Regions from separate parts of the Mycobacterium sp. MS1601 genome, predicted to be linked through region 4. Evidence: riboswitches for the same ligand, from Rfam matches in the RefSeq annotation. Region 4 holds a riboswitch; each other region holds the start of a gene.
The links. A riboswitch is a leader RNA that binds a small molecule or an ion and turns the genes downstream of it on or off. The one in region 4 is predicted to bind cobalamin.
Positions count from the first base shown of each region.

Region 1: another riboswitch for cobalamin. It lies ahead of BVC93_RS06820 (ABC transporter substrate-binding protein); the one in region 4 lies ahead of BVC93_RS02715 (VWA domain-containing protein).
Region 2: another riboswitch for cobalamin. It lies ahead of BVC93_RS12290 (ABC transporter substrate-binding protein); the one in region 4 lies ahead of BVC93_RS02715 (VWA domain-containing protein).
Region 3: another riboswitch for cobalamin. It lies ahead of metE (5-methyltetrahydropteroyltriglutamate--homocysteine S-methyltransferase); the one in region 4 lies ahead of BVC93_RS02715 (VWA domain-containing protein).

Region 1 covers NZ_CP019420.1:1,407,035-1,411,256, forward strand. The annotation lists gene BVC93_RS06820 (ABC transporter substrate-binding protein) at 1-1,558, opposite strand, end outside; cobalamin riboswitch at 1,589-1,712, opposite strand; gene BVC93_RS06825 (MOSC and FAD-binding oxidoreductase domain-containing protein) at 1,704-3,425, opposite strand; gene BVC93_RS06830 (cysteine hydrolase) at 3,428-4,078, opposite strand; gene BVC93_RS06835 (ABC transporter ATP-binding protein) at 4,170-4,222, opposite strand, start outside.
Region 2 covers NZ_CP019420.1:2,515,984-2,520,205, forward strand. The annotation lists partial or broken gene BVC93_RS12280 (transglycosylase domain-containing protein) at 1-96, shown strand, start outside; partial or broken gene BVC93_RS12285 (glycosyltransferase family 87 protein) at 93-1,694, shown strand; cobalamin riboswitch at 1,668-1,807, shown strand; gene BVC93_RS12290 (ABC transporter substrate-binding protein) at 1,835-2,785, shown strand; gene BVC93_RS12295 ((2Fe-2S)-binding protein) at 2,785-3,423, shown strand; gene BVC93_RS12300 (FecCD family ABC transporter permease) at 3,420-4,222, shown strand, end outside.
Region 3 covers NZ_CP019420.1:198,141-202,362, forward strand. The annotation lists gene metE (5-methyltetrahydropteroyltriglutamate--homocysteine S-methyltransferase) at 1-1,275, opposite strand, end outside; cobalamin riboswitch at 1,375-1,585, opposite strand; gene BVC93_RS00970 (DUF998 domain-containing protein) at 1,584-2,021, opposite strand; gene crtI (phytoene desaturase family protein) at 2,145-3,650, shown strand; gene BVC93_RS00980 (phytoene/squalene synthase family protein) at 3,650-4,222, shown strand, end outside.
Region 4 covers NZ_CP019420.1:570,506-574,727, forward strand. The annotation lists gene glpK (glycerol kinase GlpK) at 1-315, opposite strand, end outside; gene cbiE (precorrin-6y C5,15-methyltransferase (decarboxylating) subunit CbiE) at 510-1,715, opposite strand; cobalamin riboswitch at 1,736-1,900, shown strand; gene BVC93_RS02715 (VWA domain-containing protein) at 1,939-3,909, shown strand; gene cobO (cob(I)yrinic acid a,c-diamide adenosyltransferase) at 3,909-4,222, shown strand, end outside.

The DNA.
Region 1 (4,222 bases), 840 kb from region 4:
GGAGCACCCAGCTGGTGGAGAAGTTGGCCCAGTCACCGGTGCCCGGCACGCCGTCGCGGATCCCTTGCACATGGTTGCGGACCGCGGTCGGCTGCAGCGCGAAGGTGTGCAGGATGTAGCCGCCTTCGTTCCAGAGCTGTTCCTGCAGTTGGGCGTAGAGCTCCGCCCTGCGTGTGGTGTCCATGGCGGCCCTGGCTTCGGCGAACATGCGGTCCCACTCGGGGTTCTTCCATCCCGTGCCGTTGCTGGGTGCGTCCGACGTCATGGTCTGCCCGTAGAAGTAGTCCAGACTGTAGTTCCACCAGCCCGTTTGAGTGAACGGCCGGTTGCCGGAGATCTGCGAGAAGTAGATGTCGTTGGGCTCGGTCTGCAACTCCACGGTGATACCGGCTTTTTTGGCCTGCTCGGCAAACAGTGTCGCCGACTCCAACTGTCCTGGGCTCACATCGGCGGTGTGCAGTGTGACGGTGAGGTTTTCGTGGCCCGCTGCGCGCAGCAACTCCCGCGCCCTGTCCGGGTCGTAGCTCCGTTGGGGCAGCTCCGAGTTGTAGAACGGCGCGCCCTTTCCGTACAGGTCGTTGCCCTGCTCGGCGAAGCCGTAGAACACCGAATCGACCATCGCTTCTCGGTCGACCGACAATCGGAGTGCTTCGCGCACCCTCTCGTCGTCGAACGGCGCAGCGTCCAGTCGCATCTGGAAGGCGGACATGATTCCCGCCGGCGGCGTGACAAGGTAGATGTCGGGCTGATCGCGCAGGGTGTTCGCCTGCGCGGGGGCCAGTTCGTAGACCACGTCGGCTTCGCCGGACAAGAACGCATTCAGCCTTGGTTCGGCCGCGGCGATCTGCAACATCTCGACAGCGTCCAGACGAGCCGGTCCGTCCCAGTAGCGGTCGTTGCGTATCAGCCGGGCCCGGTCGCCCGGTGACCAGGACTCCGCGACGAAGGGCCCGGTGCCGACGGGCAGGGTGTCCGAGTCGAAAGTCGTGGTGCCGTTCTTGACGACGTAGACATACCAACCGGCAAGTACCGAACCGAAGTCGGCCAGCGGCTCGTTCATGGCGATGGACAGCGTCAGATCGTCGATCATCCGACTGCCGGCGAGGTCGACCATGGACAGGTCGCCCGAGGAGGGTTTGTCGGGGTCGAGCATCCGCTCGAAGCTCCACATGACGTCGCGGGCGGTCAGCGGGGACCCGTCGCTGAACTCCACTGCCGGCCGCAGCCTCACCCGCCACTGAGTGCCGTCAGCGTTGGGTTCCAGTGCTTCGGCCAGGCGGTAGCGCAGCGTCAGGTCGTTGTTGTACTCGACCAGGCGATCCCACACGCTCTTCGACAGTGCTCCGCCCGCGGAATGTCCCACCACGTGAGGGTCCAGCACGTCCGCGGTCGCCGAGGTTCCCGCGAACACAGTCCTGAGCGTGCCACCGGTGACGGGTTCACCCGAGTTCGGTGCCGTGGAATGTTCGCTGCCACAGCTACTCAGCAGAACCGGGGCGCCCAGGGCGGCCAGCCCGCCAGCACCTACGCCCAGCAGGAAACGACGTCGTTCGAACATGTTCGGTTGTCCATCCTCGTGGTGTCACTAACCCACGCAGGCGATCTGGCTCCCTGCTCGCGCTGGACGCAAGCAGGTCACAGTTGCGGGACAGCCTCGGATTCACACCGACGTTTCCCTGCGTGGGACGCAGACCATTCAACCATCACAGGTCGATCACCACATCGGTGGTTGGGCGGGCGCAGCACGGCAGGACGTTGCCTGCCGCGGCCGGCTCCAGCGGTTCGGGGTCGTAGCGGACCTCGCCGGACAGCAGTACGGTCTCACAGGTGTGGCACACCCCGGTGCGGCACGACCACCGGGTTGGCACATCGCAGGCCTCGGCGAAGTCGAGCAGAGTCTCGAAGCGGTCACTCCATGCAACGGTCAGAGCACTGCGCGCAAAGGCGACACCGGGACCGGTGCCGGCCCGGCCCTGCGGTGCGTGCGGCTGTACTGGCGTGGTGGCAGCCAGGCCCGGCGTCAAAGCAGCACCGGCGCCAAAGGTCTCGGCGTGCAGATGTGCGGCGTCCAGCCCGGCCGACATCGCGGCCATGAACCGGTCCGGGCCGCACAGATAGATCTCCGCGGAGGCGGGCACTCCCAGGCCGGCCAGTACCTCGAGGGACAGCCGCCCCGTTCCGTCGAAATCCACGTCACCCGCGCCGGGTGTGCTGTAGACGATGTGGCGGTGACTGTTCGGCAACTGATCGAGCAGGCTCTGCACCTCGGCGGCGAAACTGTGCTCGGCACCAGCTCGGGCACCGTGCACCCACCACACCTCTCGCTCGGAGCGTCTCTTGGCCAACGTGTGCAGCATCGACAACACCGGAGTGACTCCGATGCCCGCCGATAACAACATGATCGGGCTGTCGCCGTCGTCGAGCACGAACGCACCGCGGGGTGCGGCCACGTCGAGGGTGTCACCGACGCGAACATGACTGTGCAGGTACGCCCCTGCCCGGCCGTCGGGCTCCAACTTGACGCTGATGCGGAACTCGGCGGAGCCTGCCAGGTTGGACAGCGAATAGCTCCGTACCACCGCGCTTCCGGAATCCGGTTGCAGTCGCACGGTCACGGACTGGCCGGGCAACCAGGCGGGCAAGCCGTCGGGCGCAGCCAACCTCAGTGACAGGACGTCGCGGCTCTCCCGCTGCAGCCCCACCACCTGCAGCGCGCGGAACCCCGGCCAGGCCGGTGGGGCGCCGGAGGCAACCGAACTCAGTCCGACATTGCCGCGGCCCTCGCCCGCGTCTGCCAACGCCCGCAGGGATCCCTGCCAGCCTGGACTCAAGGCCGGGATCCTCAGTGCCCGTTCCAGATCGTCGCGGGCATGCCCGGGTAGATACAGCAGCGCGTCCATGTCGGCGACCGAGATGTGCTCGGGCCCTGCCGAGATCTTGGTGATCGTGTCGCCGGCCTGCACCAGGCCCTCCTCGATCACCCGACAGTAGAACCCGGGACGCCGATGCGAGACCAGCATCGCAGGCATCCGCGGTTCGCCCAGCCGCAATCCGACCCGGTAGCAGGTCACCCGCGGCTGGGTGACCTCCAGGACCACGCCGCCGACCCGAAACCGGTCACCGATACAAACCTCGTGATCCGCCAGGCCGTCGACGGTGAAGTTCTCCGCGAAGTGCCCCGGCCGCAGATCATCTCGCTGCAGCACCGCCGACCAGTAGTCATACGATTCCAGCTGGTACACCAGGACAGCGCGTTGTTCGCCGCCGTGCCCACCCAGATCACCCTGCCCGTCGCCGTCGATATTGAGGCGGCGCACAGTCTGTGGCCCGGCCACCGGGTACTTGTAGACCGCGGTGTGCACGGTCCGTCCGTTCCAGTCCACATCGGCGGGCAAACCGACATTGACCGAGACCAGGGTCGCCATCTCTAGCCCCTCATGGCGCTGACGATCTCGTCGGTGGAAACCACCGCGTGCGCCAGGTAGGCGAAGTTGATCAGCGCGGCCTGGTAGCCGTCACCGCGCACGGGGTGACGCGGGCCCGCGGTGGCGTCGCGGACCACGGCCACTTCGAAGCCCTGCTCCAGGAGGTCGCGCAGGTGCGATTCCACGCAGATGTTGGCCAGCATGCCGCACAGAACCACCTTCGTGATCCGCCGCTTTCGCAGTTGCAGCACCACGTCGTTGGTCTGCGGGCCCCACACCTTGTGTGGGCTGGCCACCACCGTGGCTCCGTCTTCGATGAACTCTCGGAGGTCGTCGAGCCAGTCCGCGCCGGAGCCGGCGAAACCGTCGAGGGTCAGCGGACCCTGACGTGCGAAGGTGTCGCTGCTCAGTTCGTCGGATTCCAGGGGTCCGTTGAACAACCACGTGTGATCAACCGGATAGAAGTAGTGCGGTGAGACCACCAGTGGGTAGCCGCCCGCGCGGGCGGCCCCCAGCAGTTCGACCAGGTGGGCGACGGTGTTGTTCTCGGTGATGCTCGCCGCCAGCACCTCCCAGTTGCGTCCGGCCGGGCTCAGCACATCGTTTTGTGGATCGATGATCAGCACTGCGGTATCCGAGGGGTGGTAGTGCATGGAGGTCCTCTTCTCTCGATTCCTCCGGATCCTCCCAGTTCCGCCGAGCTATCCGCGGACAGTCCCGCTTATTCGCCCGATTTCGGCAGTGTCAGAGCCGTTCTCCACTTTCCGGGTGGAACAGATGCACCACGCCGTCTGAGG
Region 2 (4,222 bases), 1.9 Mb from region 4:
CCGGCACCGGGTGCGCCTCCTGTGCCCGGAGCTCCGGTTCCGCCGCCGGGTGATCCGCTTGCGCCTGTTCCGCCGCCGGGTCCGCCTGCTCCGTGACGGAAGAAGTCTCGCCGCAGCGGCTGGCCTCGGACACCCGCAGCGCTGATGATCGTGATCTTCCGAGCCGCAACGACAAGATGGTGTCGGCCATGTCCGATGTGGTCGGTGGCCCGGTGGGACGCCACGCGTTGATCGGCAGGCAGCGGTTCTTCACGCCGCTGCGGGTCATCTTCGTGATCGCCGTGATGTTCCTGGCGCTGGGGTGGGCCACAAAATCGCCCTGCCTGCAGACCATTGGCACCGGGTCGGCTGATCAGCGGGTGGCCAACTGGGAGAACCAGCGGGCCTACTACAGCTTGTGCTATTCCGACACCGTGCCGCTGTACACCGCGGAGTTGTTGAGCCAGGGCAAGTTCCCGTACAAGTCGAGCTGGTTGGAAACCGACGAGAACGGCCAGCCCCGCACCCAGTACGACGGCACCGCAGCTGTTCGCTACATGGAGTATCCGGTGATCACCGGTGTCTACCAGTACGTGGCGATGGCATTGGCCAAGACGTATTCGGCGCTCACGCGGGCGGTGTCGTGGCCGGTGCTCTCGGGCGTCGCCGAAGTGGTGATGTTCTTCAACATCGCGGCGTTCGGGCTGGCGCTGGCGTGGCTGACGACGGTGTGGGCCACCGCGATGCTGGCCGGGCGGCGCATCTGGGACGCGGCGCTGGTGGCCGGTTCACCCCTGCTGATCTTCCAGATCTTCACCAACTTCGATGCACTGGCAACGGCTTTCGCGATGGGTGGGTTGCTGGCCTGGGCACGCCGAAAACCGGTGTTGGCCGGTGTCCTGATCGGCCTCGGGGTGGCGGCCAAGCTCTATCCGGTGCTGCTGCTGTTGCCCATCGTGGCGCTGGCGTTGAGGTCGAATCGGCTGGCGGAGGCGGGAAAGACGGTGGCGGCGGCGCTGGCCGCGTGGCTGGTGGTCAACCTGCCGATCATGGTGCTGTTCCCGGCCGGGTGGGCAGAGTTCTTCCGACTCAACAGCCGCCGCGGTGAGGACATGGACTCGTTGTACAACGTGTTCGGAAGCTTCACCGGCTGGCCGGGTTTCGACGCCGATCTCGGGTTCTGGGAGCCGCCGGCGATTCTCAACACCGTCACGGCACTGTTGTTCGGATTGTGTTGCGCCGCCATCGTCTACATTGCCCTGACGGCGCCACAGCGGCCGAGGTTGGCACAGTTGGCTCTCCTGGTGGTGGCGGCTTTCCTGCTGACCAACAAGGTGTGGAGTCCGCAGTTCTCGCTGTGGCTGGTGCCATTGGCGGTCTTGGCGTTGCCGCACCGTCGGCTCCTGCTGGCCTGGATGACCATCGACGCGCTGGTGTGGGTGCCGCGGATGCTGTACCTCTTCGGTGAGCAGAACAAAGGGCTGCCCGAGCAGGCCCTCACCACCACCGTGCTGTTGCGGGACCTCGCGGTTGTCGGGCTCTGCGTCCTGGTGATCCGGCAGATCTACCGCCCCGCCGAGGACCTGGTGCGCTGGGGTGGGCGCATCGACGACCCGTCAGGTGGGTTGTTCGATCGCGCCCCCGATGCCCCACCGTCCTGGTTGCCGTCGTGGCTGCGGCCCAGATCGGTTACTGTCAGCACTGCCGGTCAACCCGCCGGCTCCGATGGGCAAGCAGGAAGCCGGTGTGAATCCGGCGCGGTCCCGCCACGGTGACCGGGTAGAACCCGGGAGTCCGATACTGCCCCCGCCGGACGCCCTGCTCTGGGACGAGGACATCCCGGATGGAGTCAATCGTGTCTGCACGCACCTGCCTGACCTTTCTCGCCGCCGCCGCACTGCTTGTCGGGTGTGGCTCCCAAACCCCTGATACGGCAACAACTTCCGCGATCGACAACTGCGGGGTGCAGGTTACCGTCGACCAACCGCCCACCCGGGCAGTGGGCTACTATCAGCACGCCACCGAAATGATGCTCGCACTCGGGCTGCAGGATTCGATGGTCGGCACGGTCTATCCGGACAATCCACCGTTGCCGCAGTACACCGCGGCCTATGAGGCGATCCCGGAGATCTCGGACAAGGACGCGTCTTTCGAGCAGGTGATCGCGGTCGATCCCGATTTTGTGTACGGCGGTTACAACAGCGCATTCGACGAGGCCCAGGGCCGCTCCCGGCAAGCGTTCGCCGATGCCGGTGTCACCACCTATCTCAACCCGGAGTACTGCGCCACGTCACCGATCACCATGGCGGACGTGTACGCCGAGGTCGACCGGATCGCCGGTATCTTCGGTGTCGCAGACCGTGCCGCGAGCCTCACCGACGAGATGAAGAACAGTGTGGCCGAAGCTTCCGGCGCCGTACAGGACGTCACGCCGCTGCGGGCGTTCGTCTACGACAGCGGTGAGGGCACCGCGTTCACCGCGGGCGGCCAGGGCATCGGCAATCAGATCATCGAATTGGCCGGGGCCAGCAATGTTTTCGCCGACGTGCAGGACACCTTTGCCGACGTGTCCTGGGAGCAGGTGATCGACCGCAGCCCGGAGGTCATCATCATCTACGACTACTTCGGTACCCCGTCGGTGGAGGAGAAGAAGGCCTTTCTCAAGAGCAGGCCCGAGCTGGCCGATGTCCCCGCCATCCGCAATGACAGGTTCGCGGTGCTCACCCTGCAGGACGCGGTGCTCGGCGTCCGCGCACCGTATGCGGTGGGGGAGCTGGCCGCCCAGCTGCACCCCGACAGGTTCTGATGACGCTGGTTGCGGCGTTGTCCAGGGCCGCACGGTACGGCGAGTACTTCGAGACCCAACTCGACAGCGCACCACCACCTTTCGATCTTGGTGCGGCGCTGGAGGCCAGGGCGACCCGGCTGGGTACCACCGAGGCGCGGGTGGCGGCCTCGGCTCTGCAGTACGAGTTCGCCGAACGCCTGTGGGCAGTGTCGTTGGGAGCGTGGGCGTTCGGCCGGGTGGTTCCGGACCTGACCGCACTGAAGTACGGATGCGCCGACGACAGCACCCTGATACTCGGCTTCACCGCGCCGGTGGGCACCAGGGCAGATACTCCCGGTGAGGTGGCAGGGCTGCTGTACCGCAACGTCGTCGACGTGCAGTTGGCACCGTTTCATCAACTTCTGCGGGCGACGGTCAAGATGGCCGACGGACTGCTGTGGGGAAACGCCGCCACCGCGCTGGTGCTGGCAGCGCGCTCGGCCAGTCGCGCCAGGTCGTGCTACGCCGCCACCGCGCTGCTGCTGGAACAGCCACCGTTGGCCGGCCGTCTCACCGGTCCTGTCGCTACCCCGAAGCGCCGCAGCTGCTGTCTGTACTACCGCACCGCCGCCGGGCGCACCTGCAGTGACTGCCCGCTGCCCAAGGTGCCTGCGTGAGAACCCACCCACCGTATCCGCTGGTGATCCTCGTGCTGTTGGTGGTACTCGTGGCCGCCGTGATGCTCGGGTTGGCCGTGGGATCGGTGTCGGTCCCTACCTCGGAGGTGCTCAAAGCGCTCCTGCGGCAGCCAGTTGAGCCACAGCATCAGACCATCGTGATGCAGTCACGAGCTCCCCGGGTGTTGCTGGGGGCGGTGGTGGGCTCCGGACTGGGAGTGGTGGGGATGACACTGCAGGCGCTGGTGCGCAATCCGCTCGCCGACCCGTACCTGTTGGGTGTGTCCTCCGGAGCGTCTGTCGGCGCGGTGGCTGTGATCCTGAGTGGCGTGGCGATTTTCGGCTTCGCCTCGGTGTCGGTGGCGGCCTTCGCCGGCTCACTGGGTGCGCTGGCGGTGGTCTATCTGCTGTCGCGGGCGGGTGGTCAGATCACCACCACCCGTCTGGTGCTCGCAGGGGTGGCGGTGGCTTACGTGCTGTCTGCGGTCACCAGCCTGATGTTGATCATGGCCCGTACCGGCGACCAGGCGCGGCAGGTGCTCACGTGGCTGCTCGGTGGACTGGGCGGGGCCAGCTGGGCATCGTTGTGGCTGCCCATGGGAGTGGTGCTGGCGGGTTTGGCGGTGCTGTTGGCCCAGTCCCGCACGCTCAATGTGCTGCTGGCCGGTGACGAAGCAGCCATCACGATGGGCGTGGACGCCAACAGGTTTCGGGCTCGGATGTTCGTGCTGACCTCACTGGTCACCGGTGTGCTGGTGGCGGTCAGCGGTCCGATCGGATTTGTCGGGCTCATCCTGCC
Region 3 (4,222 bases), 370 kb from region 4:
GGCGCGGCGCTCCGGGGCGGCACCTCGGTGCAGACCCGCGGCCAGCACCGTGCCGAGCACTGCGCGGATGTCGGCATTGTGCAGCCGCGCATCCGATCTGCGCGACGCCACCGCCGCCGCCGAAGCCGCAAACACGTCCTCATCGCGTTCACCGCGCACCGCCGACGCCAACGTGACCACCTCGCGGACCTTTTCGGCACCGAACGCCAGCCAGCTGCGCAGCGCGTCGTCCAGCCCTGTCTCCGGCTCCAGCGAGTACGGCACGTGCAACGTCGAGCACGACGTGGACACCGCTACCGCGCCGACCGATCCCACCAGCGCGTTGAGCGCGCCGAGCGCTTTCTCCAGGTCGGTCGCCCAGATGTTGCGCCCGTCCACCACCCCGGCGACGACGAGCTTCTCCGCCAGTTCGGGAACCGCCGTCACGGCTTGCTCGCTGCCTGCCGCCAAGTCGACGCCGATGGCCTCGACCGGGGTGCGGGCCAGCGCGGGCAGCGCCGCGTCGAGTCCGCCGAAGTAGGTGGAGACGAAGATCGACGGTCGTTCGGCCACCTCACCGAGACGGCGATAGACGGACTCCGCGAGACCTGCGGCGTTGGAGAGGATGTCGGTGACCAGCACGGGTTCGTCGAGCTGTACCCACGAAGCGCCCGCTGCGGACAACCGGCCCAGCAGGTCGATGTACAGGGGAACGAGATCGTCGAGCCGTTCGATCGGATCACCACCACCATCAACGGCTTTGGCCAACGCGAGGAACGTGATGGGCCCGATCACCACCGGGCGAGCGGCGATCTTCTGTGACAGCGCTTCCGCGAGCTCACCGAGCACTTTGGTGGGGTGGAGGCTGAAGGTCGTCGACGGGCCGATCTCCGGGACGATGTAGTGGTAGTTGGTGTCGAACCACTTGGTCATCTCCAGTGGGGCGATCTCCCCGGTACCACGAGCGGCGGCGAAGTAGCGGTCCAGATCGTCGTCGACGACGGCCACCCGGGGCGGCAGCGCACCCAGCATCACCGCGGTGTCCAGCATTTGGTCGTAGTAGGAGAACGTGTTGACCGGAATCGAGTCCAGGCCTGCGGCGGTCAGGGCCGCCCAGGTGGAAAATCGCAGACCCGAGGCGACGGCCTCGAGCTTGGCGCGGTTGATCTTGCCGGCCCAGTAGTTCTCGGTGGCGCGTTTGAGTTCGCGGTTGGGCCCGATCCGGGGTGAACCGAGAACGGTGGCGGAGAAGGTCGGTGACACGGGATGGTTCCTTCGGTACGACGGAGTGCCCATCGCCCACGGCCGTACCGCCGGACCGACCACCTGCACGACGCAAGGGATCACCACGCCGGCCATACGCCCAGTCCACGAGGCGATGCGCCGCCGGACGCGGCGCGCCCGGCACAACTGGCAGGTCTTCGGACTCACAGGCGCGCATCCGTGGATGCTCCTACTGGCCGTCGCTTCCCGATGCTTGACATCAGTGCCGTTGACGGCGGTCGTTCCTGCATACCGCTGCGGGACAGTCCCGGATTCTCACCGGGTTCCCTCTTGCGATGCCCTTGACGGATGTCAAAGGCAAACCAGCTGCACCGGGAACACTACCGCGAACGTCCCGCGAGCAGCACCACCGCGGTGACCAACTCCCAGACGATGATCGGGTACACCGACCGACACCAGGACCAGCGGCCGGCGCCACCACCCACAACGAGGGCCAGGTTGCCACCGATGATGGCGAGCCCGGCGCCGATACCGTGCCACGGCACCTTGGTGTCGAGGTAGCTCGGGAACACGGCGATGACCACGTTGCCCAGCGCATTCACCGCGGCGGCCGCGACGAAACCGCGCCTGGTCAGGACCGGCTCCGCTCCGTGGGTGACAACGACGGCTCCGACTGCGAACAATGCACCGTGAACCACGAACCCGACGTTCATAACGGTTGCGACGCCGAGGTCGCTGAGGTAGTTATACAGGTAGCTGTAGCCTGGGAGTGCCTTTGCTGCAAGAGCTTCGGAGGCCAGGTAGACAGTCGCGCCCACAATCCAGCAGCCAGCTGCCGTTCGCCCCGAGTCCACAGCGTTTCTGGTACCCGAGAAGCGATGTTTTCGACCTGGCCAGAACGGGAACTTCCTTCGCACTGTCTGTAGCCCGGGAGGACCTTCGTGACCCTGCGTTTCCGTCAACCCCGCCGCGTGGTGGTGGTCGGAGCTGGTCTTTCCGGGCTCTCTGCTGCCATGCACCTTGCCGGCCGCGGTGTCGCGGTCACAGTGCTGGAGCGCGGCCACCACCCCGGCGGACGGATGGGCCGAGCCGACATCGACGGCTACCGGCTCGACACCGGGCCCACCGTGTTGACCATGCCGGAGATCATCGACGACGCCTTCGCCGCAGTGGGCGAATCCAGTGCCGACCGCTTGGACCTGATCCCGGTGGCACCGGCATACCGGGCCTCCTTCGCCGACGGCACCGCACTGCAGGTACACAGCGATGCGGCGGCCATGGCCGCCGAGGTGGAACGCTTCGCCGGCCCGCAGCAGGCGCAGGGCTATCTGCAACTGCGCCAATGGCTCACCCGCCTCTACGACGTGGAGTTCGACGGCTTCATCGGATCGAACTTCCAATCACCTCTTTCGCTGGTGAACTCCGATTTGCTGCGGTTGCTGTCCATCGGCGGGTTTCGCCGCTGGGACTCCGTGGTCAGGCGATTCCTGACCGATGAGCGCCTGCAGCGGGTGTTCACCTTCCAGGCGCTGTATGCGGGGGTGCCGCCGCAGCGGGCGCTCGCGGTGTACGCCGTCATCGCCTACATGGACACGGTCGCCGGGGTGTACTTCCCGCGGGGCGGCATGCGTGCCGTGCCGGACGCCATGGCTGCCGCAGCCAGCGCCGCAGGAGTCGAATTCCGTTACGGCACTTCGGTGACCGAGCTGATACACAGTGGCGGCGTGGTCAGCACCGTGGGTACCGACACCGGCGAGCGGTTCGCGGCCGACGCCGTGGTGTTGACCACCGAACTGCCCGACACCTACCGGATGCTCGGTCGAACGCCGCGTCGATTGCTACGCCTGCGTCCGGCGCCATCCGCCGTGGTGGCGCACATTGGCTGCCGCGCAACAGGTTCAGACCTTCCCCACCACAACATCCTGTTCGGAGACGCCTGGCGCGACACCTTCCGGGAGATCATCGACCACGGCACGGTGATGTCGGATCCGTCGCTGCTGGTCACCAGACCCACCGTCGCTGATCCCACACTGGCACCCGAGGGCCGCGACCTGCTCTATGTGCTGGCTCCTGCCCCCAACACCGAGGTCGGCACCATCGACTGGTCGGCGATCGGTCCCGCCTACACCGAGCAGATGATCGAGACGGTGGACCGCCGGCTTCCCGGCCTGATCGAGGACCCCCAGTTGCTCGACGTCGTGGATCCGTCCGGCTGGGCCCGGCAGGGCATGGCCGCAGGCACCCCGTTCGCGTTGGCGCACAACTTCACCCAGACCGGGCCATTCCGGCCGGCGAACCGGATCCGCGGTATCGACAACGTGGTGCTCGCCGGGTCGTCCACCGTGCCCGGAGTCGGCGTCCCGACGGCGGTGATCTCCGGCCGACTGGCCGCCGAGCGGCTCACCGGTTCTCCTTCCCGCAGACAACAGACGATGGTGGTGCGCTGATGCTCAGCTCTGAACTCGATGCCGCAGGCGTCCACGACCCCCAACTGCGCGAGGCCTATCGGGTGTGCCGCGAATTGAACGCCGAACACGGCCGCACCTTCTTTCTGGCCACCCGCCTGCTGGCGCCGGACCAGCGTCCCGCCGTACACGCGCTCTACGGGTTCGCCCGCCGCGCCGATGACATCCTCGACGATCTCGACTCCACCGCCACCATCGCGCAGCGCCAGGAACTGCTCGAGCGCCTGCGAATCCAGCTGTTCAACCGTCTGGTCAACGATGAAGCCGACGGGGATGACCCGGCGCTGTCCGCTGTGGTGCACTGCGCCCGCACCTTCGGCATCAGCTGGGACCTGTTCGACGATTTCCTGACCTCCATGCGGATGGACCTGACCGTCACCGACTACGCGGACCGGCCAGCGCTGCAGCGCTACATGCACGGCTCGGCCGAGGTGATCGGCCTGCAGATGCTGCCGGTGCTGGGCACGGTGGGTCCCCGCGAGGAGGCGGCGACGTATGCCGCGGCGTTGGGCACGGCCTTCCAGCTCACCAACTTCATCCGCGATGTGGACGAG
Region 4 (4,222 bases):
GGTGTCCTGCCAGACGATGGCGTTGTAGTAGTGCCTGCCGGTACGCTTGTTCCAAACCATCGCTGTCTCACGCTGATTGGTGATACCGACCGCGGCAAGGTCCGTGGGTTGGAGCTTCGTCTTGTTGAGCACCGAGGCCAGCACCGAAGCGGTGCGTTCCCAGATCTCCACTGGATTGTGTTCCACCCAGCCGGCCTGCGGCAGAATCTGCTCGTGTTCGAGCTGATGCCGTCCAACCTCGGCGCCGCTGTGGTCGAAGACCATGGCTCGAGTGCTTGTAGTGCCTTGATCAACGGATATGACGAACTCAGCCATGATCTTCCTTTGTCCTGTTCCCCGCCTCGTCGCTGGGAATCGTGTGTGACAACAAGGAGCGAACCGCTTCGCCGCGAGGAAATTTCAGGCAACGCGCGAGCCGGCATCGGGCTCGGTCCACACCATTTCAGCAGATTACCCTTGCGGTGCCAGCCTGCGCGGCCGTTCCGACACCACAGAAGCCGGTGATCGATTCAGTTCTTGACCCACGCCCACTGGGTCACCGCCCGAGCCGGCGTCCACCCCACAAACGTCCCCACCGGCGCGGCGCGTTCGATGTGAATCCTGGTGAGTTCGCCGCCGTGTCGCAGGTAGGCGGCACCCAACAGCATCTCGGTTTCCAGCGTGACACCGTGAATCACCAGGCGACCGCCGGAACTCAACCTGCTCATGCATTCGTCCAGGACCCCCGGTCGAGTGGCGCCACCCCCGACGAAGATGGCGTCCGGCTCTTCGAGGTCGGCCAATACGTTTGGAGCTGAGCCGTTCACGACGCGTAGTGTGGGAACCCCCAGCGAGTGTGCGTTACCGACGATGCGCCGGGCACGGTCGGCGTCGGCTTCCACCGCGATCGTGCGGCAGCTCGGGTGGGCTCGCATCCACTCGATACCGACCGAACCCGCTCCCGCGCCGACGTCCCAGAGCAACTGGCCGGGCACCGGAGCCAGACGCGCCAAGGCCGCCGCGCGCAGATCTCGTTTGGTGAGCTGACCGTCGTTGTCGAACAGTTCGTCGGGAAGCCCTGTGGCCCAGCCACTCCGGAGTGGTCCAGCGATCTCGAGCGCAACAATGTTCAGTCGCGGCACCGCACCGACGAACTGCTGTGCCGTGGTCTCGATGCGGGATTCGGCTGTACCGCCCAGATCCGACAGGATCACCATCCGGCTGTTGCCGTAGCCCAGACGTTGCAGTAGGTCGGCGAGTTCCCCTGGAGTGTGCTCGTCAGAAGACAAGACCAGTAGGTGCATACCGGGAGCGCACTCGCGCAGTACCGCGCTCACATCGCGGCCCACGACGCTGATCACCGACACCGATTCCGCTGACCAGCCAAGACGTGCCCGGGCCAACGCCACCGAAGAGACGTGCGGTACCACCGTCACCCGATCCGTCCCGAGCTTGTTGATCAATGTGGTCGCGATACCACTGACCAGTGGATCACCCGAGGCCAATACCACGACCCGGCCGGACAGATTTTCCAGCAGGGCGGTCAACCCGGCCAGTAGCGGTCGCGGCAAGGTCAACCGTTGCTGACCATCTACCTCGGGCAACAGACCGAGGTGTCGAGGCGCACCGACAACGGTATCGGCACCGATGAGCAAAGACCGGGCGTTGTCACCGAGCCCGGCCCATCCGTCGGCACCAATACCAACCACAGTGAGACGCACGTCAGCGATCGGCACGGGCGCGATGCTAGCGTGAGTACCGCGAGGTGCCCCGTGTGCCCCCGCGTCGGAAACGGCGCGGACGGCTTTCGGGGAGAATCTGGGAAGCCCGGTGAGAGTCCGGCACAGGCCCGCTGCGGTTATCCGCGCCCGTCCTGGTTCAGGATCGGGACGCGGTGAGTCCGAAGACCGGCCTCGCATGAGCCCACAACAAGTGGCCGAAACGTGAGCGGAGTGCCTCATGCTGCAGCTTTATCCGTTTTCCGCCGTACTGGGCGCCGACCCCGACGCCCAAGGCGGGCTCGACGACATGGCCCTGGCATTGCTGCTGACCACAGTGTCTCCGGCCATCGGCGGAGTTCTGGTGCGCGGGCAGAAAGGCACCGCCAAATCGACATTGGTCCGTGCGCTCGTCGAGGTGCTCCCGCCCATCGAGGTCTACTCAGGCGACCGCTTCTCCTGCGAACCTGCCGACCCCGATGCGACATCTCCCGACGGCCCGTTCGACCCCGGACACCTGATCGAGACCCGACCGGTACGTCTGGTCGAGCTGCCGGTGGGTGCCACCGAAGACCGGGTGGCCGGATCCATCCACCTCGAGCGCGCACTGTCCGACGGCGCCATCGATTTCGAGCCGGGGCTGCTGGCTGCCGCCCACCGCGGCATCCTCTATGTCGACGAGGTGAACCTGCTGCACGACCACCTGGTCGATCTGCTCCTCGATGCTGCGGCCATGGGGCGGTTGTCGGTGGAGCGCGACGGTGTATCCGTAACTCACGCAGCTAGATTCGTGCTCGTCGGCACCATGAACCCCGAAGAGGGCGAACTTCGGCCGCAGCTGTTGGACCGCTTCGGTCTCACCGTCGAGGTCGCCGCCCCACGTGATCCCGTCCTGCGCGCCGAGGTGGTGCGACGCCGGCTGGCATTCGACACCGACTCCCAGGGGTTCCGGGCCCGCTACGCCGAGGCCCAGCAGCGGTTGAAGTTGCGCATCCAGCGCGCCCAGGATGTGGTGGCCCGCGTGCAGCTCTCCGACGAGATGCTGCTGAAGGTTACCGAAGTATGCGCTGCGTTCGAGGTCGACGGGCTGCGCGCCGATATCGTCACCGCCCGCACCGCCGCTGCCCACGCGGCCTGGCAGGGCCGCGAACACATCACCATCGAGGACATCAGGGTGGCCGCGCGCCTGGCCCTGCCGCACCGACGGCGGCGCAACCCGTTCGACGCACCCGGACTCGACAAGCAGGCCCTCGACGACGTGCTGCCTCCGGAAACCTCCGACACCGACCCGGACCCGGACCCGGACGGACCCGACGATGACGGCGGCGGCGAGAACCCGCCCGAGGACGTCTCCCCGCCCGGTGGCAACACTGGCACCACACCGTCATCGGGCATCCCCGCCCCGGTCGGCGCGGGCGAGCCCTACCGGGCCAAGCTGTTCACCGTCGACGGTGTCGGCGAGGGGCAGTCCGGTCGACGCAGCCGGGCCCGCACCGCCGCCGGGCGCCGGGTCGGTGCCACCCGGGTCGACGGTGACGGCCACGGCATCCATCTGGTCGAGACCGTTCGCGCCGCCGCACCGCACCAGATCGCCCGTGGCCGTACCGCGGGGCGGCTCCAGCTGCAGAGTCAGGATCTGCGCCGCGCCGTGCGGGAGGGTCGAGAATCAAACCTGGTGTTGTTCGTGGTGGACATGTCCGGCTCCATGGCGGCCCGTGAACGGATGCGCCACGTCAAGACCGCGATACTGTCGTTGCTGTTGGACGCCTACCGGCGCCGAGACCGGGTGGGCCTGGTGACCTTTCGTGACGCCGGCGCCGAGGTGGCGCTGCCGGTCACCGGATCGGTGGACATCGCCGCGCGACGGCTGGAGGATCTGCCCGCCGGTGGGCGCACCCCCCTGGCCGAAGGACTGTTGCAGGCCGCCGACGTGGTGCGCCGCGAGCGGCTGCGTGATCCCAGCCGGCGTCCGCTGCTGGTGGTGGTCACCGACGGCCGCGCCACTGCCGGACCCGACCCGGTGGGCCGGTCCCGCCAAGCCGCGCAGATGCTGGCCGCCCAGGGTGTCAGCGCCATCGTCGTCGACTGCGAAACCGGCCGTATGCGTATGGGATTGGCGCGCACGCTGGCCGAGCACATGGCCGCCGAGTACGTCGCGCTGACCGAGCTCAACGCGCAGGTGCTGACCGACATCGTGCAGGGAGCGGCCTGATGCCTCAGGGACAACCGCTGACGGTGCCCGACGACCGGTTGACCACACGCCAGCGCCGCAACCGGCCGCTGCTCATGGTGCATACCGGCGACGGCAAGGGAAAGTCCACCGCCGCTTTCGGATTGGCGATTCGGGGCTGGAACCAGGGTTTCCGTATCGGGGTGTTCCAGTTCGTGAAATCGGCAAAGTGGCGTATCGGCGAGCAGACCGTGCTCGAACGCCTCGGCACCCTGCATGAACAGACCGGCGAGGGCGGGCCGGTCGAATGGCACAAGATGGGCTCGGGCTGGTCCTGGACGCGTAAACCGGGCAC